Regions from separate parts of the Paenibacillus xanthanilyticus genome, predicted to be linked through region 2. Evidence: riboswitches for the same ligand, from Rfam matches in the RefSeq annotation. Region 2 holds a riboswitch; each other region holds the start of a gene.
The links. Region 2 has a riboswitch for cyclic di-AMP ahead of ACFSKT_RS13845 (TrkH family potassium uptake protein). Riboswitches for the same ligand answer to the same signal wherever they lie in the genome.
Positions count from the first base shown of each region.

Region 1: it holds a riboswitch for cyclic di-AMP, as region 2 does, so the genes downstream of both, ACFSKT_RS30780 (C40 family peptidase) here and ACFSKT_RS13845 (TrkH family potassium uptake protein) in region 2, are expected to answer to the same signal.
Region 3: it holds a riboswitch for cyclic di-AMP, as region 2 does, so the genes downstream of both, ACFSKT_RS28860 (APC family permease) here and ACFSKT_RS13845 (TrkH family potassium uptake protein) in region 2, are expected to answer to the same signal.
Region 4: it holds a riboswitch for cyclic di-AMP, as region 2 does, so the genes downstream of both, ACFSKT_RS30120 (G5 domain-containing protein) here and ACFSKT_RS13845 (TrkH family potassium uptake protein) in region 2, are expected to answer to the same signal.

Region 1 covers NZ_JBHUHA010000002.1:3,021,946-3,029,560, reverse strand. Annotated here, with positions in the region: gene ACFSKT_RS30800 (methyl-accepting chemotaxis protein) at 1-1,186, opposite strand, end outside; gene ACFSKT_RS30795 (YwhD family protein) at 1,482-2,018, opposite strand; gene ACFSKT_RS30790 (M1 family metallopeptidase) at 2,201-4,270, shown strand; gene ACFSKT_RS30785 (hypothetical protein) at 4,308-5,132, shown strand; cyclic di-AMP (ydaO/yuaA leader) riboswitch at 5,405-5,557, shown strand; gene ACFSKT_RS30780 (C40 family peptidase) at 5,562-6,062, shown strand; gene ACFSKT_RS30775 (hypothetical protein) at 6,320-6,763, opposite strand; gene ACFSKT_RS30770 (DEAD/DEAH box helicase) at 6,876-7,615, shown strand, end outside.
Region 2 covers NZ_JBHUHA010000001.1:3,243,021-3,250,635, reverse strand. Annotated here, with positions in the region: gene uvrC (excinuclease ABC subunit UvrC) at 1-894, shown strand, start outside; gene ACFSKT_RS13850 (CPBP family intramembrane glutamic endopeptidase) at 866-2,506, opposite strand; cyclic di-AMP (ydaO/yuaA leader) riboswitch at 2,927-3,120, shown strand; gene ACFSKT_RS13845 (TrkH family potassium uptake protein) at 3,211-4,563, shown strand; gene ACFSKT_RS13840 (potassium channel family protein) at 4,577-5,239, shown strand; gene ACFSKT_RS13835 (cation:proton antiporter) at 5,275-6,519, shown strand; gene ACFSKT_RS13830 (LysR family transcriptional regulator) at 6,606-7,499, opposite strand.
Region 3 covers NZ_JBHUHA010000002.1:2,573,834-2,581,448, forward strand. Annotated here, with positions in the region: partial or broken gene ACFSKT_RS32690 (response regulator) at 1-797, shown strand, start outside; partial or broken gene ACFSKT_RS32695 (ATP-binding protein) at 864-1,520, shown strand; gene ACFSKT_RS28850 (response regulator) at 2,095-2,316, shown strand; gene ACFSKT_RS28855 (SDR family oxidoreductase) at 2,506-3,309, opposite strand; cyclic di-AMP (ydaO/yuaA leader) riboswitch at 3,661-3,832, shown strand; gene ACFSKT_RS28860 (APC family permease) at 3,990-5,822, shown strand; gene ACFSKT_RS28865 (LTA synthase family protein) at 6,259-7,615, opposite strand, start outside.
Region 4 covers NZ_JBHUHA010000002.1:2,873,475-2,881,089, reverse strand. Annotated here, with positions in the region: gene veg (biofilm formation stimulator Veg) at 1-36, opposite strand, end outside; gene yabG (sporulation peptidase YabG) at 187-1,071, opposite strand; gene rsmA (16S rRNA (adenine(1518)-N(6)/adenine(1519)-N(6))-dimethyltransferase RsmA) at 1,459-2,337, opposite strand; gene rnmV (ribonuclease M5) at 2,334-2,900, opposite strand; gene ACFSKT_RS30120 (G5 domain-containing protein) at 3,020-4,000, opposite strand; cyclic di-AMP (ydaO/yuaA leader) riboswitch at 4,370-4,578, opposite strand; gene ACFSKT_RS30115 (TatD family hydrolase) at 4,754-5,527, opposite strand; gene ACFSKT_RS30110 (HD domain-containing protein) at 5,546-6,853, opposite strand; gene ACFSKT_RS30105 (AbrB/MazE/SpoVT family DNA-binding domain-containing protein) at 7,209-7,463, shown strand.

The DNA of each region.
Region 1 (7,615 bases), on a different contig from region 2:
TGTTCTGGTTGCGGCGAAGGACGTCCGCGAACGATTCGGCCATGCGGTTGAACGCTTCGCCGACGCGCGCCAATTCGTCCTTGGTCTTCAACTGGACGCGGACGGTCAGATCGCCCTGCGCCATGCGGGAGCTGTCCTGCTCCAGACGGTTGACGGTTTGCTTCACATTCAGGTAGAACGCGATAAAGAAGATGAGCACCAGCAGCAGCACCACGCCGACGATGGCGATCATCGTGTCGCGCTCGACTTCCATCTGGTCGATCCGCTTGTCGATGAGCTTGCCAAGCAGGACGAGCGCCTCGTCGTACAATGCCGACGCCTCGTCGACCGCCTTCGTACCGTCGGCGAAGAAGGAGGAGGAACCTAAGCTGTTCTTGCCCGAAAGGACTTCCTGCATGACCAGGGCGCTAAGTCGCTGCGCCGCCTCCGTGCTGCTTCCGACCCGCTTCTCCATGGAGCCGATGTCCGCGCTGCCGTCCATCGCGTTACTCCAGTCGTGGCCGATTTCGTCCACCAGTCGGTCTATGGCATCCGCTTGCTTGACCAAACTCAGCTGCGCGTCCGGTGTCATCGGCTCTCCGGCCAGAATCGAACGGCCGAGTCCGCGCGCGAGCGCTTCGTTCTCCATCAGCGACGGAAGCCGGTTAATGATCATGTTGACGAGCGAGAAGGAGCTGAGCTCCGGGTCCATCGTCATGTTCGAGCCGTCGGAGATATCGACCTGCATCTCCAGCAGCTGTTGAATCAGTTTGATATGCCAAGCCACGCTCTCGTCTACGGTCAAATCCGCGTACTGCTGCTCCAGCAGCGCCCAACCGGATTTGAAGCTGCTCCACTGCGCGCTCGTGCCGAATGCCTCGCCGTACTTGGCGTCCATGGCGTCGACAAGCCCGATGCGCTGCTTCATCTCGGCTTTGATCGCCTCGACTTGGCTGGCCGCCAGCTTGCTGCCGTTATCAACCATGGTGCGGCTCTTCTGCATCTGCATCATGAGCGTCTTCACGGGCGCAAGATACGTGACGCCGTCGCGTTCCTGCTTCGACACTTCGATCGACGATTGCAGCGTGCGGAACAGATCGACGGACAGGATTGAGATAGGGATGAGGACCAGCAGTCCGATCAGAAGGAACTTTTTAACATAGGACAATCGGTTCATGATGTATACAAACGGAGCGAAGACTTTCACGATAGCTCCCCCTTCGATGATTATAGTACTAGTTTAATAGGGGAAACCGTTTGCATCAACAAAAATTGACACGAATTTTCGCTTCTCGACCTAGTGAGTTAGACCCATTCCTACTAAAAATAGGATTTGAAAACCATTCCTTATCCGATTGTTCCTTGCCTAACCAAATAACGGCTGCCATCGTGCATGCGTTGCACGGATTTGGGCGGCGGGGCAGCCCTGCCGAAACGTTAAAAAAGAGCCTCTGATGCCGCGTCGGCACCAGAGGCTCTCCTCCCGTTCCTTATTTATAAATCTACGCCAACGCTTCCTTCAGCACGTCCGGCGAATTCGCCCACCACTCCGCGTTATGGCTGACGAGCAGCCCTTTCAGCGCGGCCCTCTCGTCGGCCGTCAGCTCATCCAGCATGTAGCGCCGCTTGATCGCGTAGTCCAGCCGATTCACGTGGTCGGCGAGAATCTTCCATCCGCGCTTCGCTTCCGTATCGATCAGCATCGGGCAAGCGGTCGCGCCCGCGTAGTACGAACCGTGCTCGTTGCGGTCGACCGCGACCCATACAATGTAGCACAGGCGTCCGTTCGGCGTGTCTTCCTTGTTCGGCGTGAACTTGATGCCGCGTTCGATCTTGCTCTTGGCGTGCATCGCGCCTACATCTATATAAGCCTCTCCGTTATCGATCATGACGCAGGACACTTGGCTCAGGTCGATCGTGCCCGCGCCGAAGCCCTTGTGCGCCTTGTTGCTGACGACGTTCAGCGCGAGCTGCTTCTTCTCCTTCTTCGGCGCTTCTTCCCCCGCCGCCGGCTGCTGGCCTTGCTCTTGTTCAGACATCTATTCCAGGCTCCCTTCCCTTTGAAAACCGCGCTCCGAATGCGCGGCTCTACCTTGCTTAAATCCAATATTGGCGCGGGTTTGCCCCGCATGTCCACACATTAATTCCATTTTAGCTAATAATCCTGGAAAAGCAAACATATACATGCCTTAGATGCTTGTCAACGGGAGGGAATCGTTCAATGACGCCACGTCTTGCCAAACGCTTACTGCTCTTCGCCGTCGCCGCCGCCCTGCTCGGCGTATCGGCGCGGGAAGGGTTCGGGGATGCCTGGGTATCGCAATATACGTACGCGTTCGCGCCTGCTCAAACGGATGCTTCGCTTACGGCCAAGCCCGAGCCGGTCCAGACCGCGCCGAAGCCGGCGACGCCCGCGGTCCCCGTTCCCAAAACGACGCTCCCCCAGACGAACGCGCCCGTGCCGGAATCGGTGCTCCGGCCGAAGCCGGTCGCGCTCAGCAAACGCGTGGTGGAGTACCACATCGACGTCAAACTCGACGAACAAAGCAAATCGCTCACGGGCGAGCAAACGCTCACATGGACAAACCCCGGCAAGTCCGCCGTCTCGGAGATGTACTTCCACCTCTATCCGAACGCGTTCGAATCGCCGGAGACCAGCTTCATGCGGGAATCGGGCGGCCAATTGCGAAGCGACAAGGCGACGGCGGACGGCGTGGGCAGCATGACGATCGATTCGCTCCAAACCGAAGGAGGCGACAGCCTGCTGCCAAGGCTGCATTACGTGCAGCCCGACGACGGCAACGCGAGCGATAAGACGCTGGCCAAGCTGCGTCTGCCCGATGCGATCCCGCCCGGCGGCAGCGTCACGCTGAGGCTCGGCTTCACGGTCAAGCTGCCGCAGGTGTTCGCGCGGATGGGCTACCACGACGATTTCGTCATGGCCGGACAATGGTTCCCCAAGCTGGCCGCTTACGAGACGGCCGGCATGCGAGGCCGGACGGCCGACGGCTGGAACGCGCACCAGTATCACGGCAACTCCGAGTTCTACAGCAACTTCGGCATTTACAACGTGCGGATTAACGTGCCGGCGGACTATACGGTCGCCGCAACCGGCTTCCAGACGAAACCAACTAAAGCGGACGGCGGACGGCGGACGTTCCAGTTTTACGCCGACGACGTGCACGATTTCGCCTGGACCGCTTCGCCCGACTTCATCTATAGCGAAGAAGCCTACTCGACGACCGGCATTCCAGGCGTCCGCATTAAGCTCTACCTGGATCCGAAGCACGCCGAACACAAGGAACGCTACATGCATGCGGCCAAATCCGCGCTCGGCAAATTCGCCCAGTGGTATGGCACGTATCCGTATTCGACCTTGTCCATCGTCGTGCCGCCGGAAGGCGCGGGCGGCGCGGGCGGGATGGAATACCCGACGCTGGTTACGAGCTTCGAGGCCGATTCTCCCGATCCGTCCATCGACAGCCTGGAGCGCACGGTCGTGCATGAGATCGGCCACCAATATTGGTACGGCATGGTCGCCACCAACGAGTTCGAGGAAGCGTGGCTGGACGAAGGCTTCACCTCGTACGCGGAGGACAAAGTCATGGAGAGCGCCTACGGCATCGAGCCGAATCTGACGCTGGAAGCCAGCTATATGACCAACCCGGCCCCGCTCAAGCAGCTGTCATGGTCGTATCACAGTTCGGACAGCTATGCGGAGAACGTGTACATGCGTGCCAAGCTCGTGCTGATCGGCATTGAGAAGCAGGTTGGCGCTTCGACGATGCGCAAAATTTTGCGAACCTACTTCCAGAAGTATAAATTCAAGCACCCGTCCACGGCCGACTTCCAAACCATCGTCGAGCAGGTGACCAAGACGGAGTGGGACGAATATTTCAGCCATTTCGTGTACGGCAAAGATATGGCCGACTACGCGGTCGAATCGATCGCCGTGCGTCCCGTCGCCGAGAACGGGGACCGTCAGTATGAATCCACCGTGCTGGTCAAGCGGCGCGGCGGCGCCAACGGGCCCGTCCCGGTCGTGCTCCAGTTCGCCGACGGCACGACGATGCCGAAGATCTGGGAAGGCAGAGAAAGCCAGATGGTGTTCAAAGTGGTGCACCCTTCCCCGCTGCTCTATGCAACGGTGGACCCGGACTACGACAACGTGCTGGATAACCGGCATATCAACAATTACTTGAAGGCGGAGGTGCCGGAGAAAACGCGCACCCGGTGGGGAATCGGCTTAACGAAGCTGATCGAAGGCTTGTTTGCATCGCTGGCCTGGTAACGGGCGGCTGGATAGACAACGAAAGGAGGATCGAGGCATGAGGCGGCATTTAAAGCAAGGCTGGTGGCTGACGGGACAGCACTTTTTCATCGTCATCGTCCTGTTCCTGTACGAACTGTTGTGGGGCTTCTTCCTCTACCGGACCATCGATTCGATCGTGACGCCGCTGCTGCAGCGGTATCCCGGCGCCGAGGCCGGCGAGGACGCGGTAAGGCTGTTCTTGACGGAGGCGCAGTTCCAACTGATGAAGACCGACCTCATTCATCCTTATTTGTGGCTGTTCGCGACGCTGCTGGCCGGGCGCATGCTGATCACGCCTTTGGTCAACGCGGGTCTGTTCTATTCTCTTCACGCATCGGAGAGCGAAGGCGGCACGCGTTTCCTCGCCGGGATCCGCGCAGCCTGGAAGCCGGTTATGCTGCTCTACTTTCTCGAGGTCGCGCTGACGATCGTGCCGGGCATCTGGCTGGTGCCGCGTCTGTATGACGCGCTGATCGCAAGCGACACGCTCGCCGAGCTGAGCGCGAGCGCGCTGCCGCTGGCCGGCGGATGGTTCGCGGGGGCCGTGCTGCTGCACCTGCTGTTCCTGGCCATGCAGTTCGGCGCGGTGACGGGCAAAGGCGCCTTGGGCGGACTGGGCGAGGCGGCGAAGAAGCTGCTGCCTTTCGCCGGCATCTCCCTCCTCATGTGGGCGATCGGGCTGCTGCTCAGTCTCACGGCCGCCTCGGTGTCGATGCTGTGGGCCGGGCTGCTCGCACTGATTCTGCACCAAGGGTTCCACTTCGTGCGCACGATCATGAAGGTATGGACCGTCGCGGCGCAATTCGCGGCCTGGCAGTCGAATGAAGCCAAAGAAGGTTGAGAATTGAAGGCGAAGGGCAGTGCCGACAAGGTGCTGTCCTTTGCTGTTGGATTAGGAAGCTTGCGCGTGAAACGAAGGCGTATCGGGAAGGTTCGTGCCTGTATGGGGGCGCTAAGCGGAAGAACTGTCGATTGGACGGACGACCCTAGTAGGGAAAGAGAAAAAACGATACGATATAATAGCAAAAAAGTTGCACTCTTAGAATTCTAATGTGTGAACAAACTGTGAACTTAGAAGGGAAATTGTGAAAATGATCGAATTCATAACGCGGAATGAAAAAAATGCCGAATTCTCGCAAGAGAAACGGGGGAACCATCTTTGGGTGAATTGATCCCGGCGGATGCAGCAGCATACGCCCGAGGCGATCATAGGGTACCTTCAACCGAACCCCACAGCTAACCTCGTAGGCACCGGAAGGGGTTTCTATTCTTGAAGAAGTTTTCTGCTCTGCTGATTGGCCTGGCCATGATGCTCACGTTCCAAGCTGGAAGCGCATTCGCGGATTCCAAAATGGACGGCGTTATCGCCAATCTGATCGGCACGCCATACAACTATGGCGGCACCACGACCAAGGGGTTTGACTGCTCCGGATTCACGATGTACGTCTTCAAGAAATTGAACGTCTCGATCCCGCACGCGTCTTCCTCTCAATCCAAGCTGGGCAAGAAAGTGGCGAAAGCCGACTTGATCCCAGGCGATCTCGTATTTTTCAATACGAGCGGCAAAGGCATTTCGCATGTCGGCATTTACGTTGGAGACGGTAAGTTCGCTCACTCGTCTTCCAGCAAGGGCGTAACTATCAGCGGACTTAGTGATTCCTACTATCAGAAGCGCTATGTCACGGCCCGCCGCGTTATGAGTCCTGAAACTTTTGAGAAATATGCCGACGAGCCGTCGGACGAAGTGGTCGACACGACTGACGTCGACTAACTCGCGACCGGGATCAATCGCCCCCGCGATGATCCCAAACAACGAGCCGCCGTGTTTGTTCCCCCGGACAAGCACGGCGGTTTGCTGTTCCGCCGCGCGTGCCGGTATTAGTTCTTCTTCACCACTCGCGGCGACCTATGAAACAAGCCAGGGTCCATGATCACCGGTTTTTCAATAATTATTTGATTATTCGGATAATTTGAAGGGTAATATCATGCGTGGGCATATTGCGCGGGAAAGTCGCCGCTTATGCTTCGTTAACCATACGATCTACGGCCGTGAGCGCCGATCTCATAACGGACCCACCAAAACGTCCGCCCGACCTGTACGTCCAGCGCCGTCCCCACCTCCGCGAACAGCTGATGCAGCTCAAAAGCCGATGAGCACCCTTCGCCCCTTCGGTCGGCAATGACGACCATCGCCCCTTCTCCTAAACGCGCGTGCCACGCCTCCAGAAAGGCATGCCGCTCCTCGACCTTCAGTTCGCTCATGCAAAAGCAAGCCAGTCCCGCTTCATAGGTGCCCGATAGGCCTGTCAATTGGCCCGACCGGATCGTCTTGGTCGCCGGCGGCAGCAATCTCGGCGTTCGAGGTCCCGCGACGCGCAGCACCCGCCTGCCTTCGAGCGCGCGGCTAAGCGCATCCTCGACCTGCCTCCATTCGTTCCATCTCTCTTCCAACGTCTCCCGCCATCTTTGCATACATACCCTCCCGATTGGTGTTACTTCTAAAGGTATGAGACGCCGCTCAGTTTCTGAACCAAAAACAGGTATAATGAGAGCATCACTTCTTCCTGAAAAGGAGCTGACTTCGATGCCTTCTTCCTCCGATGCGCTGCAAGGCTTTCATCCTATCCTGGCCGGCTGGTTCGACCGCGCGTTCGGCGAGCCGACCGACGTCCAGCTGCAGGCATGGGCGTCCATTCGAAGCGGCGCGCATACGCTGATCGCCGCCCCGACCGGGTCGGGCAAAACGCTCGCGGCGCTGCTGCCCTGCCTGGACCTCATCGTCCGCGACAAACAAGCGTCCGGCGGCAGCTGGTCCGGCGGCGTGCGCACCTTGTACATCACGCCTTTAAAGGCGCTCAACAACGATATCCAGCACCATCTGGTCGGCTTTATCTCGGAGATTGAGCAGTACGCGGGCGAACGGGCCGCGGAAGGCGGGAACGGCGGCGAATGGCCGGGCGTCACGACGGCCGTCCGTACAGGCGACACGCCTTCCGCCGAACGGGCGCGCATGGCGCGAAGGCCGCCCGAGGTGCTCGTAACCACGCCGGAATCGCTGTATTTGCTGCTGACCTCCGCGAAAGGACGGGCCATGCTGCGGACCGTCCGCTCCGTCATCGTGGATGAGATTCACGGCATCGCCGGAGACAAGCGCGGCGCGCATTTGACGCTCTCGCTCGAGCGGCTGACCGCGCTATGCGAGCACCGCGTTCAGCGGATCGGCGTCTCGGCGACCCAGAAGCCGATGTCGCGCATGGCGAGATTTCTCGGCGGGTGGGAGGCTGCGGATAGCATGGCCGAGCCGGATGATCGAGCTAGTCAAGG
Region 2 (7,615 bases):
ATGGAGGCGGACGAAGAAGACGAAGCGCCTGCCGGCAGCGCGGCGGACGAAATCCGCGGGGCGCTGCAGAAGTGGCTCAAGGTGAAGGTGTTCATGCCGCAGCGGGGCAAGAAGCGGGATGTCGTCCAGATGGCGAGCAACAATGCGAAGGTCGGGCTGGACGAGAAATTCCGCCTTATCGAGCGCGACGAGGAACGCACGAGCAAGGCGGCCGACGGGCTCGCCGAAGCGCTCGGTCTGCCGCATGTCCAGCGTATCGAGGCGTTCGATAACTCGAATATTCAAGGGACGAATCCGGTATCGGCGATGGTCGTCTTCATCGACGGGAAGCCGGACAAGAACGAGTACCGCAAGTATAAGGTCAAGACGGTCCAAGGGCCGGACGATTATGAGACGATGCGCGAGGTTATCCGCAGGCGCTATGAACGGGTGCTCAAGGAAGGGCTGCCGCTGCCGGACCTGATTGTCGTCGACGGTGGCCGGGGGCAGATCTCCGCCGCGCTGGAGATTCTGGAGCATGAGCTTGGCTTGACGGTTCCGGTGTGCGGCATCGTCAAGGACGACAAGCACAAGACGGCGCAGCTGATGACCGGCGATCCGCCGCAGATCGTGCCGATGGCGCGCGACAGCCAGGAGTTTTACCTGCTGCAGCGCATTCAGGACGAGGTGCACCGTTTCGCGATTTCGTTCCACCGCGAGCAGCGGGCCAAGTCGATGATCGCCTCCAGACTGGACGCGATCCCGGGCATCGGGGAGAAGCGGCGTAAGGCGCTGCTGAAGCATTTCGGCTCGATCAAGAAAATCAAAGAGGCCGGAATCGAAGATTTCCGGCCGCTGTCGATCGGCGAGAAGCTCGCCGCCCAAATTATTGAAGCGTTGAGGGAGGAACCGTGAGGGGCGGTTTCCTCCCTTTTCGCGTGCCCAATCGCCGCAATACGGCGGCTACGCCGACAGGCAGCACGATGTAGAAGAGGCCAAGCGCGATGTTAACCGGCTGTCCAAGGAACATAAGCGAGATCGCCATCATGACGGAGTCGAAGATGGCGTGCGCGAAGATGACCGCGGCCAAGCCGAAACGCAGGAAGAAATAACTAAATAGAAGGCCAAGAAGCGTAAGCTCGATCAATCTTGTCGTCGAGGGATAGATGGCGTACGTCACGTGGCCGAGCGCCCATATCACCGTTGGAATCAGCGCCGCGACGAACGTGCTGCGCAGCCACTTCTTCAGCAGGCCGATCGCGAAGAAACGGAAGACGGCTTCCTCCGAGATAGCCGCGCACCAGGCCAGCAGCGGGAACAGCCACGGGGCCCCGAAATTGTAGGGCGATTGCATGACGTCGGTCGTGGCCCATGCATCCGTCGCATTTTCCAGAATGAGCAGAATGACCGTCTGCACCGCAAGCAAGATAAACGCGAGGAGATAGCCGAGTTTCATGCTGTTCCACATATGCTCGCCATAGCCCCGCTCGCTGCTTCTCGGCCACAGCTGCCATCCCATGGAACGCCATAGACCGTCTCCGCCCACGAGCGAGAAATAGACCGACGCCGCCATGACGACCGTGATGAAGCTTTGGACGATCATGCCGATCAGCGCGACGGTGCGGGCGTTCTCCATTTCGCCGAAGCTTGCGGCCAGGCCGTCGATCATATTGAAATTGTTGATCAGATAAAACCCGAGGAAGATCGCGGCCACTAGCCAACCTCGGACGAACGACGTGTGCTTGCGATAAAGCGCGGCATAGATAACGGCCAGAATAAACAGGACGAGCGACATGAGCGTGCTGCCGAACAGCGATAACGAAGAAGCGAGCGCATCCTGTTCCTCCACATACGCTTCATAGTCGGCCGGTACCTGGAAAACGGGGGCGTATCTCGTTACCAATACGCCGCCATCCGGCTTTGACTCCGTGCCGATCAGAAGCGAGAGCTTCGCCTCGCCGATGGCCTCGCCGGCGACGTCGAGCCGTACGTCGCCTTCGCGGGTCAGCTGCTTCTGCGCTTTGAGCGCATCGCGCTTGAAGCCCTGCTCGATGGCGAAGTCGACCGCCGCCGCGATGCGCTGTTCCGGTTCAGGGAGCGCCGCGTCCGCCGCGTGGGGCTTATGCCAGCTGATGATTTGGCCGCTCTCCATATGTACGTAGACGTATAATTCGCCGGAGTATTCGCCTGGCAAGGTCGACGTTACCTGATAGGTATCGGTTGGGAATTTCCGGTCGTACCGGTCCCCGTAGTCCTCTGTCAGCTTTTCTTTCGCCAGATAGCCGTAAAGCAGCTTATCGGATTGATGGTACGCGCGCGAGGCGTTCGGCGCTAGGCCGAACTGCTCCGTCAGGAAGGCTGCGGAGCGCCGCTCGGCCTCCGATTTGGCGATGACCTTCTCGGATCCGGAGCCGAAGAAAGCGCCCGCGGTAGCCGGCAAGACTTGAACCAGCAAATAGAGGATCGCGCTTACGGCTGCCAGCCAGCTGTAGAGCTTCCAGTTCGGTGTAACCTCGATTCGATTCAATGCGAGCAACCCGCCTTTCGGACATGAAATCTTTTTGAAGGACAGGACATATAAGATTCGCTTCTATACTCCTGTCTCCATCTTGTATTTCTCCATTGCTGATTTGCTCAATCAGCCTTGCTGCTGCATTCCCAATCTCCGGATTGGGTACGCAAACCAATCAGCTCTGGCTGAATGCTGCATTCCCAATCTCCGGATTGGGTACGCAAACCAATCAGCCTTACTTGTACCCTATCATAAGTAAGCGCTAAATTGTCAGTTAATACATTAAAAAAGAAATGCGCGCGAGATAATTGGCCGATAATGCAACAACGGGGACGATTTCTCGTACGCCCGTACGTATTTTGCCGCATTTCGGTTCAATATCTGCGTGTACGGTGCTTGGTGTTTTTGACAGGCGGACTTATAATGAGTAGCAATTGAAGATTACAGCCGAATTTCGTATGAAAACGGGGGAACCATAACGCTGTCTGACAGTGCGCGCTTCGCGGCCTGCTTGCAGATGGCATGGGGTGAATTTCGCGACAGGACCGCTAGGTCCAAAGAAGCGAATAGGGCTGCCTTTCCAGGCCCGAATCCGTCAGCTAACCTCGTAGGCTTATTTGGAATGGGACCGACGGCGCAAGCATTGGGGATCCAGTGCTTTTTTTTGTGCCCAAAAACGGGTAAACGATCTTATATCCTAAAAAAGGTAAGGTGCCGGAATGGCCGATTATTTCAAGATCTCCAAGTGGTCGCCGCCGCGTGTTCTCGTGACCGGGTTCGGGCTCATTATTCTGCTGGGCGGCTTTCTGCTCACGCTGCCCTTCGCCTCGCGGGACGGGACGTATACGCCGTTCATCGACGCGGTGTTCACCGCTACCTCGGCGACGTGCGTAACCGGTCTCGTCACGGTCGACACGGGCAGCCACTGGTCCATCGCCGGTCAGATTATTATCGTGGCGCTCATCCAGGTCGGCGGCCTCGGGTTCATGACGATGGCGACGCTGTTCGCGATCGTGCTGCGGAAGCGGATATCGCTCAAGGAACGGCTCATTCTGCAGGAAGCGATGAATCAGAGCAGCATGGAGGGGATCGTAAGGCTTATCCGCAAAGTGATTTTCTACTCACTGGCGATCGAGCTGATCGGGGCAACGCTGTTCGCGTTTCGCTGGTCGTTCGATATGCCGCTTGGTCAAGCCATCTACTTCGGCGTCTGGCACGGCATCTCCATGTTCAATAACGCCGGCTTCGACCTGTTCGGGCAGTTCGGCACCCCCTATGTCAGTTTTACGGGCTACGTGGACGACCCGATCGTAAATATGACCGCCATGCTGCTGATTATCTTGGGCGGTATCGGATTTATCGTCATGTCGGATGTTATAGAGTATAAGCAGCGCAGGCGTCTATCCCTCCACAGTAAAGTGGTGCTGTCGATGTCCGGCGCCTTGCTGGCCATTGGCGCGATCGTCATCTTTATCTTCGAGTTCACCAACCAGAAGACGCTGGGGTCCTTAAGTTGGGACGGCAAAATTTGGGCCGCGATGTTCCAATCCGTCTCGCCGCGCACGGCTGGCCCGAACACGGTCGATCTGGCGGCGCTCCGGCAGGCGTCGCAATTCTTTATCGTGCTGCTCATGTTCATCGGCGCATCGCCGGGCTCAACCGGGGGCGGTATCAAGACGACGACGTTCACCACCCTCGTCGCCGCCGTTATCGCCATGATCCGGGGCAAAGAAGACATCGTCCTCTTTAATATGAGGCTGGCCCGCGATCGCGTGCTCAAGGCGCTGACGATTACGGTGCTGTCGCTGGCGCTCGTCCTCGCGGTCACGATGGTGCTGTCGACGACAGAGGATCAGGCATTTCTCAAAATTTTATTCGAGACGACCTCCGCCTTCGGCACCGTCGGTTTGTCGCTCGGCGTAACGCCCGAGCTGACGTTGATCGGCAAAATATTAATCAGTCTCACGATGTTCGCCGGCCGGCTTGGCCCGCTCACGCTCGCTTACGCGGTCGGTCCGCGCGCGGAGAAAGAGCTGTACAGATACCCGGAAGGGAAAATTACGATAGGTTAGGGGAAACCATGAAATGAAGAAAAATCAGTTTGTCATCATTGGTCTGGGACGTTTCGGCTCGAGCTTGGCCAAGGAGCTGGTCAAATTGGGGTACGAGGTGCTCGGCGTCGACAAGGACGAGGAGGCGGTGCAGGATCTAAGCCAAATCCTCACGCATGCCGTCGTGGCGGAAGCAACCGACGAAGACGTGCTTCGCTCGATCGGCGTGCGCAACTTCGACTGCGGGGTCGTGGCGATCGGCGACGATATCCAGGCGAGCATCCTGACGACGATTCTACTCAAGGATCTGGGCGTCAAGAAGGTGGTTGGCAAGGCGATGACCGAGCTGCACGGCCGCGTGCTGGAGAAAATCGGCGTCGACCGCGTCGTCTATCCGGAGCGGGACATGGGCATTCGCGTCGCGCATCAGCTCGTATCGCCGAATTTGCTCGACTATATCGAGCTGTCTAAGGACTACACGATCGCCGAACTGGCGGTTCCCAAGTGCCTGAACGGCAAATCGCTGCAGGAGCTTAATCCGCGCGGACGCTTCGGCTGCAGCATCGTGGCGATCAACAAGCCGCAGGGGGTCATCATTGCGCCCGTCGCATCCGAGGTGCTCGCCGAGAAGGACGTCATGGTCATTATCGGCACGAACGAGGGCATTGAGCAGTTCGAGGACACCATTATCCGATAGGGCGGTTGACCAGCGGATAAGGACGGTGAGTATACATGGAAAATAGTACGACCGAAACGATACACCATTTGCTAATTCTGCTGCTTATTATCATAGGCGCGGGGATGATGGCAGGCATTATCGCGAAGAAGCTTCGGCTTCCGGATGTGGCGCTGTTCATCGGCGTGGGCATGCTGCTTGGACAAGGGTTGGACTGGATCCACGAGTCCAGCGCTTCGCTTACGAACCAGCTGATTCTGTCGGTCGGCTCGGCCATCATTTTGTTCGACGGCGGCCGCAACATCCGGCTGCGCGGATTGAAGAAGGTTGGCTGGACGGTCGGTCTGCTCAGCGTGCCGGGCGTGCTGATCACGGTAGCGATCGTCGGGGCAGCCATCCGTTATTTGTTCGACATCGATTGGATGTACGCGCTGCTGGCCGCAGCGATCATCGCCTCGACCGATCCGGCTTCCATCATCCCGGTATTCCGGCAGGTGCGCATCCGCGAGCGCGTGCGCGAGACGGTCGAGAGCGAATCCGCATTCAACGACGCGACGGGGTCTATCGTCACCTTCGCGCTGCTCGGCGCGATAACGGCCGGCAGCGAGCTTGCGGCCGGTACGTTGATTTGGGATTTCGTCCGAACGGCCGTGGGCGGCATTCTCGTCGGCCTTGTGGTGTCGTTCGTTATCGTCTACTTTGTCGCGCATCTGCGCTACGGCTTCTTTCGGGATTTCGCCACCATCGCGATGATCGGGACGGCGCTTGCGGCCTATTTGATCGGCGATCTCCTCCACGTCAGCGGGTTCATGGCGACGTTCGTGGCCGGGCTCATATGGGGGAACTCCGCGCAGTTCGGTTTGTCGTTGAAGGAGAAGGAAGCGGAGATGTCCCATTTCACGGACAATATTACGGTGCTGCTGCGCATGCTTATTTTCATCTTGCTCGGCAGCCAGGTGGACTTCTCGCTCTTGGCCGAGTATTGGTGGCAAAGTCTTCTCGCCGTTATCGTCCTGATGCTGATCGCAAGGCCGGCGACGGTGTTCGCGTCCGCGCTGCCGGACCGCGTCTCCAAGTGGTCGCTGCGCGAGATGCTCTTCATAGTATGGGTGCGCGAGACCGGGGTCATTCCAGCCGCATTGTCGGGGATGATCGCGGGCATGGGCGTCCAGCATGCCGATATTATCGCGTCCGTCACCTTCATGGCGATTATGCTGACGATTTTGCTGCAGGCGAGCACCACCGGCTGGATGGCCAAGAAGCTCGGGATGGATTTAGACGTTGAAATTGGCAAACAATAAAGGACAGGGCCCCCGATGGGGCCGCTGTCCTTTTGCGGTTTAGACGCAGGAGGTTGTTGGCGACAATGAAAATGCGGCCCTAGCCGTCAAGAGCCTTTGTACAGCTTGGAAATTTCGTCGATCCATTGCCGCAGCAGCGGCGTCATGCTCTCGGTGCCGGCGTGGATGAGCGAGGTGGTTCGTTTGGTCTCCTCGAGCTCCGCGATCGACGCGACGACGAGGTCGTTGTCGGTGAGCAGCTGCGGACGCAGATACGACTTGGGCAGCAGCGTGCAGGCCCGGCACGTATGAAGCAGACGAAGGATCGCCTCGAACGAATCGATCTCCATGCGGACATCCGGCAGCAAATCATACTTGTCGAACAGCTCGTCCGTCAGGATGCGGTACCATGTGCCCTTCGAGAATAAAATCATCGGCATGCCGTTCAGGTTCTGGATTTCGGGCTTGCCCTTCTCGATCATGAAGTGATTGCGGGGCAGCACGAGCTCCAGGTGATCGTCGAATAGCGGCACGCACGTCAACGACGCGTCATCGATGCGGGAGGCGACGATCCCGATGTCGGCCCGGCGTTCGCGGACGAGCGTGACGATTTCGTGCGTTTTGCCCGTGATCGCCTTAATGTCGAGCTCCGGGTTGCGCAGCGTGAGCGCCCAGATCATATCCGGCAGCGTCGTCTGCAGCGTCGTCAGGCTGGCGCCGATCGTCATGGTGCTGCGCCCAACGTCCTTGTAATCGGCGACCATCTGCATGAAGCGCAAATGCTGCTGCCTTGTCTCGACCGCATACTCGTACGTCAGCTGGCCGATGCGCGTAAGCTCCAGCCGTTTGCCGACGCGTCGGAACAGCTCGACGCCCAGCTGTTCTTCGAGCTTGGCGATTTTGCGCGAGAGCGCGGGCTGCGACAGATTGAGCAGCGCCGACGCCTTATTCATGCTCGACTGATCGACGACCGCGGCAAACATGTTCAGTTCTTCCAGCAAGGCAACTCGTCCTTTCGCGGAGCGGGTAATGGGGTGGAAGGGCTACTAGCCGAATGCTGCCGCTCCTGCCGGAGCCGGCAATCCAATCGACTTACTTAGTCGAATGCTGCCGCTCC
Region 3 (7,615 bases), on a different contig from region 2:
CCGACAATCTGCTCGCGCTGGAGGCCGTTCTCGGCGATTTGAATTACAACCTGGTCAAGTGCCTCTCGGGCGAGGAAGCGCTGCGCAGCTTGCTGCGGGAAGAATTCGCCGTTATTCTGCTGGACGTGCAGATGCCGGAGATGGACGGCTTCGAGACGGCGCGCCTGATCAAAATGAGAGAGAAGACGCGCGAGACGCCGATCATTTTCATTTCCGCCACCAGCAAGGAATCGGAGCACTTCTTCACCGGCTACGAAGTCGGCGCGATCGACTATATGCTCAAGCCTTTCGTGCCCCAGATCCTGCGGACGAAAATCGAAGGCTTCGTGCGGATGTACATCGGCACGAAGACGCTTCAGCTGCAGACCGAGCTGCTCCATCAGAAGACGCGGGAGCTGGAGAAAATGAACCGCGAGCTGATGCGCACCGCCTACCAGCTGAACAAAACGCAGGCGCTCGCCCGCGCCGTGCAGGAGACCAGCAGCGACACGATGGTCACCTTCGACCGCGAAGGGCGCATTCTGGCGGTGAATCCCGCGCTTACGGCGATGTTCGGCTATCTGGAGAGCGAAGTGATCGGGACGCCGATCGAGCACCTGATTCCCTGTTTCGAGGGCGGCGGCTTCAAGGAGCCGGAGGGGGATGCCAAATCCGGCATGCCGACCGGCAAGCGGATCGAGCTGGCGCCGATGCGCAAGGACGGCAGCCGGTTCCCGGCGGAGATTCAGGTCGGCGTCGCCACGGTGGACGACGACCGGATCTACGCCTGCACGATCAGCGATATGACCGAGCGGAAGCAGTTCGAGCTCGACCTCATGAAGGCGAAGGACGCGGCCGAGATCGCGGCGCGCGCGAAGACCGACTTCCTCGCCATGGTCAGCCACGAGATTCGCACGCCGATGAACGGCGTGCTCGGCATGACCGAGCTCCTGCTGGAGACCGGCTTATCGCCCGAGCAGCAGGATTACGCCGAGATTATCCATAAGAGCGGCGATGCATTGCTCTCGGTCATTAACGATATTCTCGATTACGCGAAGATCGAATCCGGCAAGCTCGAGGTCGAAGAGATGCCGTTCCAATTGGACCTCATCGTCTCGGAGACATTCGAGCTGTTCACCGCCAAGACGAAGCAGCTCGGTCTGCATCTTGCATACGAGCTGGATCCCGGGCTGCCAAAGATCGTCATCGGCGACGGACTGAAGCTTCGCCAAGTGCTGATCAATCTGGTCGGCAACGCGGTCAAATTCACCCCGAAGGGCTCCATTAGGGTCGAAGCGAAATTGGGCCGCATGGACGAGGACGCGATCGAAGTGCAATTCGCCGTGCACGACACGGGCGTCGGTATCCCCGAAGAGAAGCTGCCGCTGCTCTTCCAGCCATTCTCGCAAGTGGATACGTCGCTCACCCGGCGTTACGGCGGAACCGGCCTCGGCCTCGCGATCTGCAAGAACCTCGTCGAGCTGATGCGCGGCACGATTCACGTCGAGACGAATGAAGCCGCCGGGGCCACCTTCCGCTTCACGGTCACCGTCAAGCCATATGGCGAGGAAGGCTACTGGAACCAGGAGGAAGGCACCGACCTGACTCCATGGATGACGCCGCCGGGCTGGTTCCATGAGGCGCTGTCCGAAGCGGAACCGACCGTAGGCGCGACCGAGCCCCCGGTTGACGCCCTAACCTTAGTCGGCTCTGCCGATGCGATGGTGCTGGAGGCAAGCGCGGCTACGCCTGGCTTGACCGCTACCCTGCCGGCGGGCACCCCTGCCGCAAGCGCGGGCAGACCGTCCGCCAGAGCCGAGAGGCCGGGCCTGGAAGGCCGGGCGCCTTCGCGCATTCCGGAGATTAGCTTCGCCTCGTTGTTCGAAGCCGGCAGCCGGGAGCTCTCCTGCACGCTCGAGGTTATCCCGGAAGAGACCTCGCCGGCGATCGGCGCCGCGGCGCCGCAGGTGCTGGTCGCCGACGACAACGAGATCAACCAGAAGCTGACAATTGGCATGCTGGAGAAGCTCGGCATCCGGGCCGATGTCGCCGCGGACGGCGGGGGAAGCGGTGGCCAAGTCGGCCGCCAACCGGTATGCGCTCATTCTGATGGATATGCGCATGCCGGTCATGGACGGACTGGAGGCGACCCGGCAGGTGCTCGCCGCGAACGAAGCGCCCCATACGCCGGTGGTCGTCGCCATGACAGCCAACGTCCTGCCTGCCGACCGCCAGCGCTGCCTGGAAGCCGGCATGGCCGATTTTCTGGCCAAACCGCTGCAATTCGAAGCCGTTAAGCGGCTGCTGCAGCGTTACCGTTTGCTTGACACCATGTAGGGTAAGCGAGGATTTTACGGAGGTTTGCATGGCAAGAAGGGCTGTTCCGGCACGTCATCGCGAGATGACGACGTGCGGAAGCAGCCCTTCTTTGGTTGCGGCGTGAATTCGGCCCAGCCGGGACAACGCGTCCGCTGCTTGCATCCGCCAGCCTTCTTTCGCCGGCAAGCGGATGCGGCGGCACGACGCTTAGCCCCGCAGCAGCGACTCCGCGCCGTCGACGAACACTTCGGTCCCCGTGATATGATTCGACTCGTCGGAAGCCAGGAACAGCACCAGATTCGCGACCTGCGCCGGCTTGCCCGGACCATCCTCGAGCGGCTGATCGCCTTCTGGGAACTCCATCGGGATCGTTACCTCGTCAAGCTCCGGCTTGCGGTCCGTGTTCTGGTCGATATGCGTCGTGATGGCGCCCGGGCAGATCGCGTTGACGCGAATGCCGAACTTGGCCAGCTCGAGCGCGGCCATCTTCGTGAAGGCGACTTGTCCGGCCTTGGACGTGCTGTAGGCGCTGAAGCCGATGTTCGAGAAGACGCGGTTGCCGTTGATCGAGCTCGTGACGATGATGCTCCCGCCGTTCTCCTTCAATGCCGGAATCGCGTGTTTCACCGTCAGGAACGTGCCTTTGAGGTTAATATCGATCGTCGTGCCGAATTCCTCCGGCGTCATCGTCTCGATCGGCGCGAGCACGCCGTTGATGCCCGCGTTGGCGAATACGATATCGAGCCGCCCCCATTTCTCGGCCACCTTCCGGTACGCCGCCTCCATGTCTTCGCTGCTCGAAATATCCGCGCCGATCGCAAGCGCTTCGCCGCCCGCCTTCTCGATGCGCGCCAGGACGGCCGATACCCGGTCCTCTTCCCGGTCGAGGAGCGCCACCTTCGCGCCCTGCTCCGCCAGACGCAGCGCCGCGGCGCGTCCGATGCCCGATCCCGCGCCGGTGACGACCGCGACCTTCCCTTCAACTCTCCCCTGCCCGTTTGCTTGTGCCATATCCCCTGCCCCTTCCTAACTAACTTGGACTGTGCTTCCATCTAATACCCGTTTGGTATTTCCCAAAAACACGACCGGCTATTCAGGCAGCCGATTGCTCGCCGCGAGAGAAGCCGCCCGCAGACCGAGGTCTGCCGCATTCCCCCTCGTTTACCGGCCTTGCCTTGTTTGTAGGTCTTCCAGCCCGTTTTCAGCGAAAAGGCGAAAAACGCCGCGATAAAGACAGCTTGGCTGCGATAACGACGCATGTAAGCGCTGCTTCCGTCCGAATCCGCCTTACACCCGGGAGCGGCCGTTTCTTCGTCCTTTTACACCCTGCGCGCCACGGGAGTATGATAGCTTGCGTACAGCATCCAACATTCGCTGAATTTCCGAACAGGAAAACGGGGGAACCAAACGCGACGCCGCAAGCCGGCGCTCGCAGGGGTGAATCGGCATCCGCGCACGAAGCGCGCAGGCCGTAGGGCGACTCTAACCGCCCGAATCCGTCAGCTAACCTCGTAAGCGTTATTAGAGGGGGGTAAAACTTAGGCGTTCGCACGTTGAACGCAGGGGTATTTCCTCTGCGTTATTTGGCATGCCCCCAAACGCGGTCCAGGCGCAGCATTCTTTTGTAAAGCCGTTATTTGGACGCGCGCGGGCGCGGGTAAAGAAATGACAATGACATTCTCCGGGTGGTGATGCGGGTGTTTACTGCACTCAAACGTTTATTGATCGGGCGCCCTCTGAAATCGGCTGAGCTCGGCGAACAAAAACTGAACAAAACGAAGGCGCTGGCGATTCTGTCCTCTGACGCCCTCTCCTCGGTCGCTTACGGACCGGAACAAATTTTAATCGTGCTGATGACCGCCGGCCCCATCGCGTTCTGGTATTCGATTCCGATCGCGATCGGCGTGCTGGTGCTCCTGCTGGCGCTTATTCTGTCGTACCGGCAAATTATCCATGCGTATCCGCACGGCGGCGGCGCCTACGTCGTCTCCAAGGAGAACCTCGGCATCTTGCCCGGGCTCGTGGCCGGCGGCTCGCTGCTCGTCGACTATATCCTCACGGTGGCGGTCAGCGTATCGGCCGGTACGGACGCGATTACGTCCGCCTTTCCGTCGCTGCATGACTATACCGTGCCGATCGCGATCGCGTTCGTTTTGTTTATCACGGTCTTGAATTTGCGCGGGGTGACCGAATCCGCTTCGGTGCTGGCGTACCCCGTCTATCTATTCGTGCTCGCGCTGTTCATCATGATCGGCGTGGGCATCTACGACATCGCCAGCGGCCATGTGCCGCGCGAGCTGCATGCTTCCCTCGGCACGCCCGTCGCGGGTATCAGCCTCTTCCTGCTGCTGAAGGCGTTCGCCTCGGGCAGCTCCGCCCTGACGGGGGTAGAGGCGATCTCCAACGCGATCCCGAACTTCAAGTCGCCCGCGCCCAACAACGCGGCGAAGACGCTCGCCGCGATGGGCCTGCTATTGGCGCTCCTCTTCTCGGGCATCGTCTTCCTGGCGTGGTATTACGGGATTACGCCGCACCCCGAGGTGACGGTCGTCTCGGAGATCGCGGAGCAGACGTTCGGCCGTAACGCGATGTACTTCGTCATCCAAGGCACGACGGCGCTGATCCTCATCCTAGCGGCCAATACCGGCTACTCCGCGTTCCCGCTGCTGGCGGTCAGTCTCGCCAAGGATAAATTCATCCCGCGGATGTTCACCGTGCGCGGCGACCGCCTCGGGTATTCGAACGGTATTCTCATGCTGGGCTTGTCGTCGATTCTGCTCATTATTCTATTCAAGGGCCAGACCGAGCATCTGATTCCGCTCTACGCGGTCGGCGTCTTCATTCCGTTCACGCTGTCGCAGACCGGCATGCTATTGAAGTGGATTCGCGAGAAGCCGAAGGGCTGGGGGCTCAAGCTGGCGATCAACGGCATCGGCGCGCTCATCTGCCTTGTCGTGACGCTGATGTTCTTCTTGACGAAATTCCAGCAGGTCTGGCCGGTATTGGTCTTCCTGCCGCTCATTATTTTGCTCTTCCGCCAGATCCGCAAGCACTACGACGCCGTCGGCGACCAGCTCCGCCTGTCCACGTGCGAACCGCCGATCACGATCGAGGGCAACGTTATTATTGTGCCGGTGGCGGGCATGACCCACGTCGTGGAGAACTCGCTGCGTTATGCCAAATCGCTGAAGCCGGAGCAGATCATCGCCGTCCACGTCCCGTTCGAGCGCGAGGAAGAGGCCGTCTTCGAGGAGAAGTGGAAGCAGTGGCAGCCGGACGTGCGGCTTGTCACGCTGCATTCCCCGTACCGCAGCATCATCCAGCCGCTGACGAAATTCATCGATACGGTGCAGCGTAAAGCGGGCGAGATGAACGTGCAGGTGACCGTCGTCATCCCGCAATTCATTCCGAAGAAAGGCTGGCACCATATTTTGCATAACCAGTCAAGCTTGCTCATCCGCGCGCATCTGCTGTATCGCCGGGACGTCATCATCACGACGGTGCCGTATCATTTGAAGAAATAAGGGGGGCTTCCTCCCCCTTCCCCCTCCGCTGAGGGGAACCAAGCATATGCTTCCGAAGTGCGCTTTCCGTTGGAAAACGCTCAGACTTCGCCCTCTGGACTCCCTATTTCGTGCTGGCATATTTGTTCCCGGTCGGCGGGTTGCTTCGAGCTGGCACGCTTTTGTCCTCGCGGACAAAGCTTCAGTAGACGCTTTTCCTTAACCCAACAGCATGGCCCTCCTAAAGAGGGCAACCAAAGAGCCCGGCCCAGCGTATGCTTCCGAAGCACGTTTTCCGCCAGAACACTCTTAGCTACCTTCGCTTTCGTCCGCTTCCGCGGACGCGCTTTACGTTTTAGTTTCAAAATGGTTAGTTGCATCATTTCCTAAACAGCAAGAAAGCAGGGACCCCATGGGTACCCTGCTTTTTTTATCGTATGGGTGAGACTGCATGCCCCTACTTCTCGCGATCGGGCAGCTGCTCGACGTAGCTGTCCGAATACTTCAGCAGGTTCAGCGCGCTCTCGTAATCTTGCTCCGTCACGCTCTCGACCGGCTTGGCCTCGCCGCCCGTCAGCGGGTATTCCACGCCATCCTCGAACCCGACGCCCGGAATGTACAGCGATTCCCCGCTCAGGAATGAGCCCGACGGCAGGTAGTAGCGCTGCGGGAGCACATTGCGTGTTTTCTGGTTCAGCAGATCCTGTCCAAAATGAATATGGTCCCCCAACGAAATGCCCAGCAGGTTCATCGCCGTCGGCATGACGTCGGACTGGCCGCCGATCTGCTGCTGCCGCGACGGGTACGTCACGTTGTCGCCTGCGATGATGAGCGGGATGTTGATCATGTCATGGTACGTATACGCTCTGCCGTAGATCTCTTCCATCAAGCGCTTGTCGCTGCTGTCGAGGGAGTATTTGGGCAGGCCGAGATGGTCGCCGTAGAGGAGCAGGATGCTGTTCTCCCACACCCCATTGGCCTTCAGCTCCTCGATGAACTTGCCCAGCGCGTAGTCGGCATAGCTCTGCGCGCGGATGTAATCGCCGACGAACGTGTCTTGATATCGCGCCGGCAGCGTGATTTTGTCCTTCTCCGCCGGAATGGAGAACGGGTGGTGCGCCGTCATCGAGATGACGTGCGCATAGAACTTCGTGCCCGCGTCCTGCTTCTGCTTCAGCTCCTCCGCCGTCTTGCGGTAGAGCACTTCGTCCGACGCGCCGAAGAAGACTTTATCCTCTTCGGTGAAGAACGGCTTGTCATAGTAGCGCGTGAAGCCGAGCGCATCGTAAAGATTGTTCCGGTTCCAGAACGCGACATCGTTCGTGTGGAAGCTGTAAGATTCGTAGCCATGCTCCGCCAGCAGCTTCGGCATGCTCGGCAGCGCCTTGTCCGCGTATTGCATCGCGGCCGCGCCGTGCGGCGGAATGTAGAACGACGTATTGACGACGAACTCCGCGTCGGATGTGTTGCCCTGCCCGACCTGCTGGAAGAAATGCGGGAAGTAGAAGTTGTCCCGCGCCAGCTTGTTCATGTTCGGCGTCACTTCCTGGCCTTCGATCTTGAGATCGATCAAGAAATTCTGGAATGCCTCCAGCTGCACGATGATGACGTTGCGTCCTGCGGCGGCACCCGCCAGGTTCGGCGACTGCGGGTCCTGAATGCCTTTCATGGCGTTAATCGCGTCCTGCGTGATCTGGTCGACCGGGACGAGCGGCTCGTCCCGCTGATCGGCGACCGTGAACGCTTCGTAGTTGAGAATGCCCATCTCTTCGGCTTTCTTGATCTCGTTCATGCTGGCCCGGTTCGGCCAAATG
Region 4 (7,615 bases), on a different contig from region 2:
ACTGCGTTTGATTTCCAACAGCGCATTTTTTGCCATTGTCCACTACCACCTCTTTCCTTGTCCATTATAGCGCGAGTGAGGTGGTTTGTCAAAAATTTATATTATAACAGTAGGTAAATTCACCTGTCAATAATTTTTTTGTGGTTTTTTCCGATTTCGTGTATATTCCGATAACCTTGCGGCATATTAAACAGTTGGTTTTACGCCGGACAGCGTTTTGGGCTTCGGCAGCCCTACGCGGTATTTGCCGATCGTCTCGATTCCGCCTACGCCGTCAAAGCCGCTGATCGTCCCCTGAATCACATCCGGCAGGTTGATCGTTTCTTTAATGGGCGTAAAACTCGACTTGATCGCAATATAAACGGGATCTAAGGCGTGGATGAGCACCCGGCCCGGCGAACTGGCGAAATTCGCGCCGGCATACAGGAGCGCCTCGAAATGGGACTGGCACGCTCCCGCTACGACAATCAGCCCATCGCGGCTCTTCTCGTAGTCCCGGGCAATGCGGACGGCATTGACGAAATTTTGCGAGTTTTTGTAGCTGGCCAGGCTGTAAAGATCATTCGTCGTCCGGTTCTTCAGCACCCCATCATGGCCCGTTATCACGACAATATCCGGGCGAAACTGCGGCAGCAGCCGGCTGACCGTCTCCGCCATCTGCGACTCGTGAACGTAGACGCCATGCGCCGGTACCCGCATTTGCGAGTAGAGCTGCATGCTCTTCTTCAAGTAATTCGCATCTCCATCCAAATGGAGCACCTTGCCCGGCATTTCGAAGAACGGATGTTTCGTATCCGTTAACGTCCGCCGCTGCTCCTCTTCCCCTTTCATCGCCTGCTGCATTCGCTGCTCCTGCATGCGCTGGAGCGACTCGTACTCCTTTACACGCGCCATCCTGGCCGCACCGCTATGCTCCGGGTTGGGTACGACCGCCAGGTCGTCGACAGGCGAATCGGCCAGCAGCCGGTAGTCCGTGCCTTTTAGCATAGCCGACTGTTGCTGCAACGATGCAATGCGAAATAGGACGTCCCCGCCATACGATTTGCGGACGACCAGGTCCCCTTGCTTCATGGGCATATCACCTCTTCGTCTATCGTATGGGAGGGGGGGGCGTTTGGTGCCCCTGCCAGGGGCCTATTTCGAGGGCGGCTGCCCTCGGACTCCCGGCTGATTTTGGGGCTCTGCCCCCTGCACCCCGTTTGTTGGCTGCGCCCCCGGATCTAGAGAATCGCTCCCCCAACCCCCTCCGCCGAGGGGACTCCAAGGGCTGCCGCCCTCTGGACACCCGCTTTTTTCGTGCTATCCTGACTGACTGTGGACGGCGGGTTCTTTCGTGCGGAGCACGCTTTTGTCCTGACGGACAAAGCTTTCGGTCCTGCTCGCTTCTCCTCCAGCTCCGCAGCTCGGAATGCCAAAAAACCGTGCCTGTTCGGCACGGTTACCTGCTATTGCGATCGTTTAAAACCCCGCGGCAATCAACGCCCGGCTTAACGCGGCGAACTCCTCCAGCGAGAGCGTCTCGCCCCGACGGGACGGATCAATGTCGATAGCGGCCAGAATAGGCCCTAGCTGCTCGCGGTTGGCTTTGCCGACATAAGCGGTCAGGTTATTGGCGAGCGTCTTGCGGCGCTGCGCGAAGCAGGCTTGGACGGTGCGGAAGAAATGCGCTTCGTCTTCCACCTGGACCGGCGGCTGCTTGCGTACGGCAAGCTTGATGACGGCGGAGTCGACGTTCGGCTGCGGGATGAATACGGTATGCGGCACGATGCAGACGAGCTCCGCTTCGCAGTAATACTGCACCGCCACGCTGAGACTGCCGTACTCTTTGCCGCCCGGCTTGGCCGCCATCCGCTCGGCGACCTCCTTCTGGATCATAACGACGATGTTCTCGAGCGGCAGCTTCTCCTCGAGCAGCTTCATGAGAATCGGCGTGGTGACGTAGTACGGCAAATTAGCCACGACGCTGACGCCGCTCAATCCGTCGAACTGGCGTGCCATGAGCTCGCTTAAGTTCAGCTTCAGCACGTCGCCATGCTCGATGTGGACATTATCCGCATCCGCGAAAATATCGCCTAAGATCGGGATCAGCCGGTCGTCGATCTCGATGGCCGTCACGCGCGCCGCCTCGTTGGCGAGATGCTGCGTGAGCGCGCCAATGCCCGGGCCGATCTCAAGCGCCCCTTTGGTCTTGTCGAGACCGGCGGCGGAGACGATCTTGCGCAAAATATTTTGATCGATCAGGAAGTTCTGTCCCAGACTCTTCTTGAACGAGAAGCCGTACTTCTGGATGATGTCCTTCGTCCGCTTCGGTGTCGCCACCTCGATGTTGGTTGTCATTGGCCGCTTCCTCCGGTTTCTTGATCCATCTGCGCCAGCGCTCGGTCGAATTCCTCCCGCGTGATGCGGAACATCGTGCAGCGCTTGAAGAACTGCTTGCCGTTGGCATAGCCGATGCCGAGCAAGTTGCCCATGCGCAGTCTGCGGTCCGCCGCAGCCGGGTGCACGAGCAGACCGGCCCGCATCAGGTCATCCCACGTAATTTGAGCCTCGTCTGCTTGTCCTTCGATCGCTTCCGTGCGAACGCTCGCTAGCGCGCGGCGAATCGCCTCCGGCTTCGCGTTCTCCACGCCGATATCGCCCTTGTACAGCGCCTCCTCCTGTGGAAGGAAGGCATGCTTGCAGCCCGGGACCCGCTGCGCGACGATTTTGCGTATGCGCTCCCCGGCATGATCCGGATCGGTGAAAATGATGACGCCCCGCCGTTCATGTGCGAGCGCCACCCGCTTCAGCACCGCTTCGCCGATTGCGGATCCGCCGGTCTCGATGGTCTCGGCCTCGACGGCCCGCTTGATCGCAACGGTGTCGTCTTTGCCTTCGACGACGATGATTTCTTTGATCATGGACTACCCTGACATCCCTTCCGGACAAACGTACAAAAAGAAGAGGCGAGGCCTCTTCTTATCATGGCATAATTGCTTTAGTTTGACGATAAATTGTAACTACGACCACCTGCGGCGCGCTAGATCGCCTCGGGCTTTTTGGGACCCAGCACGTACACGGTGTAGCCCTTCTTGCGACCGAATTTCTCCGCATAGTCTTCACTATCGTAGTAAACGTCGATCTTGTTGCCTTTGATGGCACTGCCGGTATCCTCCGCGCGGCGGAATCCGATGCCTTCGATGTACACCCACCATCCGATCGGAATGACCTTCGGGTCGACCGCGATCGTGCGGCCTTCCGTGACGCGGGAGCCGGATCTCGTGATGCCGTACCCCGGATCGGATTCGGTTTTGCCCGTAGACGCCAGACCTGCCGTATATGCGGTGAGCGTCACATTCTTCAGCGTCTTCTTCGCCTGGAACGACACCCCGCCCTTCGTCAGCGTGACCACGGGTTTCTTCGTGCCGACCGCCACGATTTGGTTGACCGCATCGCTTTGAGTCGACTTGGAGACGAAGGTATGCGAGACAAGCTTGCCGTCCGCGAATACCTTCTCGTATTTCTTCACGACAATGCCGGCCTTACCCGCCTGAATGGTCTTCTTCTTCCCTTCAAGCAGCGTCGGATCGGTCTTGGTAACAGTAGTGAATGGCACTTCATACTTGTTTTGCATCACATGCTTGTCGATCCGAACGACCGTTACGGTCATGTTCGGTTCGATGGCCGCGTCTTTCGACGGCAGCACCTTGTCTTCACTGCGAATCGATATGTTAGCTTGATCGATCGCCGCCTGTACCGTTCTTTCTGTCGTGTACACCGTTCTTACATTGCCGTCAGCCTTCACGGTTAAGGGAACCGCTTGCTCGATGACCACCCGATCACCGTCTTTTACGCCCGCATTCAAAGGCAACGACACCTTATCATACGGCCCCACCGTAATGGCTTGTTCATCCAGTAGGCGTTGCAGGACCCATTGTTTGGTTTCCACAATGTTTTCTTGTCCATTCAACACTACGGAGACGCGCTTGTCAGCCGTTCCGTACAACAACACCAGAAACATGAAAGTCATAGCGATTGAGATCATAGCGCTTAGAACAATTAAACGCACGTTCTCATGCTTCCATCGCAATGCGAAAGACATGCTGGATGATCGTTTCCCATGGGTGTCCTTAACTTGGATTATGCCCACTTCTTCGGTCCTCCTTACATAGCCCCGCCGCCCTGTTACGCATGAAATAGATTTAGACGCGTCGACTATTAGATTTAGCGCGCATGAAGCCCGCTTCTTCCAATTACTCCCTCATACCTCCTCCATGAATCACACTATGTCGCCACAATTCGCAATATTCAAAATAAAAAGAAGCCGACGACAGAAGATCTGCTTCGTGGCTTCCTGTGGGACACGGGTAGCATGGAATGGATGCACGAGTTGATCTCTCTTATGACGCTTGCGAGGTTAGCTGTCGGATTCGGGCGAGAGAGTCGCCCTATTCGGCTGTCAGCGCTACTTAGGCGCGCCGCAGCTGAAATTCACCCCTAGAAGAATTCAACGCGACTTGCGTGCTCGCATATGCCCCGGCACAAGTCCTCATTTGGTTCCCCCGCTCTCCGTTTCCGGAGATTAAGCGTTATTGGAAATGGAATACATCTTGAAAGCCCTGAGATGAATGATACCGTCTTTTGCTCCAGATTGTAAAGATGAGATAAAGGACGATTTTACCGAATTTAAAGGAAAATGTCTCGAAAAAACCGCAATTTATCCAACCAAAACAAGTTTTTTCACCCGAATCATTCAAAATGCTCCCGTTTTGGGCTATTTTCGTTCGATGGAAAAACATTTCCTGGCGTTTTCGCTTGTGATTTCCGCAATTTCTTCCAGTGTTTTTCCTGTTATTTCCGCAGCGGTTTCTGCTACAAGACGGACGAAAGCAGACTCGTTGCGCTTGCCTCGATGAGGGTGCGGGGCCAAATATGGGGCATCCGTTTCGATCAGCAGACGGTCGAGCGGAACCCTCGCAAGCACCTCTTTCGGCACCCGCGCATTCTTGAACGTGACCGGCCCGCCAAACGAAATATAGAAGTTCATGTCCAAGCACTGCTTGGCCGTCTCCCAGCTGCCAGAGAAGCAATGCATGATCCCGCCAACCTGTTTGGCATCGCTTTCTTTCAAAATCCTAACAACATCCTCGTGCGCATCCCGATTATGAATAACGATTGGCTTGCGCTTGGATTTCGCGAGCTCGATTTGCTCCCGGAACACCCGCTGCTGCACGTCCTTGGGGGACGTATCCCAATAATAATCCAGCCCGATTTCCCCGATCGCGACCACCTTTGGGTGGTCGCACAGCGAGGCAATCCAGTCGAGATCGGAAGGACCGTAATCGAGGCTGTCGGTCGGGTGCCAACCCACCACCGCATAGATGAAGTCGTACTGCTCGGCAAGCGCCATCGTCGTCGGAATGGTCTCCCGATTAAATCCGATATTTACCAATAATTCGACGCCCGCGCCGCGCGCCCGTTCGATGACTTCCGCGCGGTCGTCGTCGAATTTATGCGAATCCAAATGGGTATGCGTGTCGATTAACATGAAGGGCGAAACTCCTCTCTAATCCAGTTCAAACAGCTTGCGAAGTTCGGGACTTAGTTTGTCCGCTGATTCAAGCAGCGGCTCATGCGGGTAATACAAATGGTATTTCCCTCGATGCATGCCCGTAATCGAGCGAATGATATCGGATTTCTGCGAAATTTCCGATACGACGTCGTCACGGTCCAGCACGAGGATCGGCGGTTTATCATTCTTCTTCGCGCCGCGCGCCCCCGGCCGATAGACAGCGTACGCCAAATCAAACGGAAAATCGACTTCCAAGTGGTAATCCGGATGGAGCCCGATCGCGGCGAATTGCTCCCGGATGGAAGCCCACAACGGCTCGTCCGCCTCATCCATCGTTACATACTTATACAGCTTGCGGTCCATGAACCGGCGGCATAAGTCGGCCAGCAGCGAATCTGCTTCCGATTGCCAGAGCGTAAAGGCTGTCTGCATCGGAGCCTCGTCAAGCGCCAAGTAACTCGGAACATCGATGGTGCCGCTTATGAGCCTCCGAATCGGTTCAATCATCCAGCCGAATGCATAACCATTCATATAGAGCTCTTTGGCCCGGCGCAGGATCTGACGCAGAATAATTTCCGAACTGCGAGTGACGGGGTGGAAATAGATTTGCCAATACATTTGGTACCGGGACATCAAATAGTCCTCGACCGCGTGCATCCCGCTCTCTTTCACGACAATGCTTCCCTTATGCGGCCGAAGCACGCGCAGGATGCGTTCCAGGTCGAACGTGCCGTAGTTAACGCCTGTAAAATAGGCGTCGCGGAGCAAATAGTCCATACGGTCGGCATCCATCTGGCTGGAGACGAGACTGATGACGATCGGTTTCTCGTACGTTTTGCGTATGACCGCCGCGACCTGCTCCGGGAAGCCGGGATCGACCTCGCGAAGGATGCGGTTCACTTCTGTATCTTCTAATAATATGCGGCAAGTCCAATCCTCGTGATGGGTATCGAATACTTCTTCGATGGAATGGGAGAAAGGGCCGTGTCCGACATCATGCAGCAGCGCCGCGCACAACGTCACCAACTTCTCTTCCTTCGGCCAGTCCTCGTAACCGCCGCGTTCGAATTGCGAAATGATTTTGCGCGTAATTTCATACACGCCGAGCGAATGGGAGAATCGGCTGTGCTCCGCCCCATGGAAAGTCAAATACGAGGTACCCAGCTGACGAATGCGCCGAAGCCGTTGGAACTCTTTCGTGTTGATCAAATTCCATATCGTGCGGTCTTGCACGTAGATGTATTTATGCACCGGATCTTTAAAGACCTTCTCCTCCGCCAATGGCTGCAAGCGGCTATCCATAAGCCTCACCCTCCTATCTTCATTTCTCTTACCTAATAATACCTTTCAGCACTTTCAAATGCGAGAAACAGCTGGCAGAATTCAGCTATCATTCCGCTATTCGACAATAATTCGACACAATCCTAATATATTTGTCGAAAAGTGTCGCGCTTTAGTTTCCAAAACCCGACAAGATATTGTACGATAGATATAGCCCAAAACCCCTTTCTAGTGCCGAAACTTCGAGAATTGCCCAAATTTAACAGGGTTTTCGAGGTTGACTATTATGGGAAACGTTGGTACTATAGAGAAAAGAAATGATAGAATTTTGTCGAATAATGACGAATATATGTATTTGAGAGGAGCACGGACCATCATGATGAAATCGACTGGAATCGTACGGAAGGTTGATGAGCTCGGGCGTGTAGTTATCCCCATTGAGCTCCGCCGCACACTCGGCATCGGAGAGAAAGACGCGCTTGAGATTTATGTGGACGGCGAGCGCATCATGCTTAAAAAATACGAGCCAGCCTGCATCTTCTGTGGCAACGCGGAGAACGTGACTTACTTCAAGGGCAAAATCATTTGCCACTCTTGTTTGTCCGAAATGCCGGCGCCCGTTACAAAATAAGAGACAAATCGGAATTTATCGGTTATAATAGATTTATACCAACTTGTTAATTCTAACCTTTTTATAACTCCTTACTGCCTTCCTGGTCCGAACCCGACTAGGAAGGCCCTTTTTTTTGTAAGAGAAGACTGCCCTTGTCGCAATCTTACAAA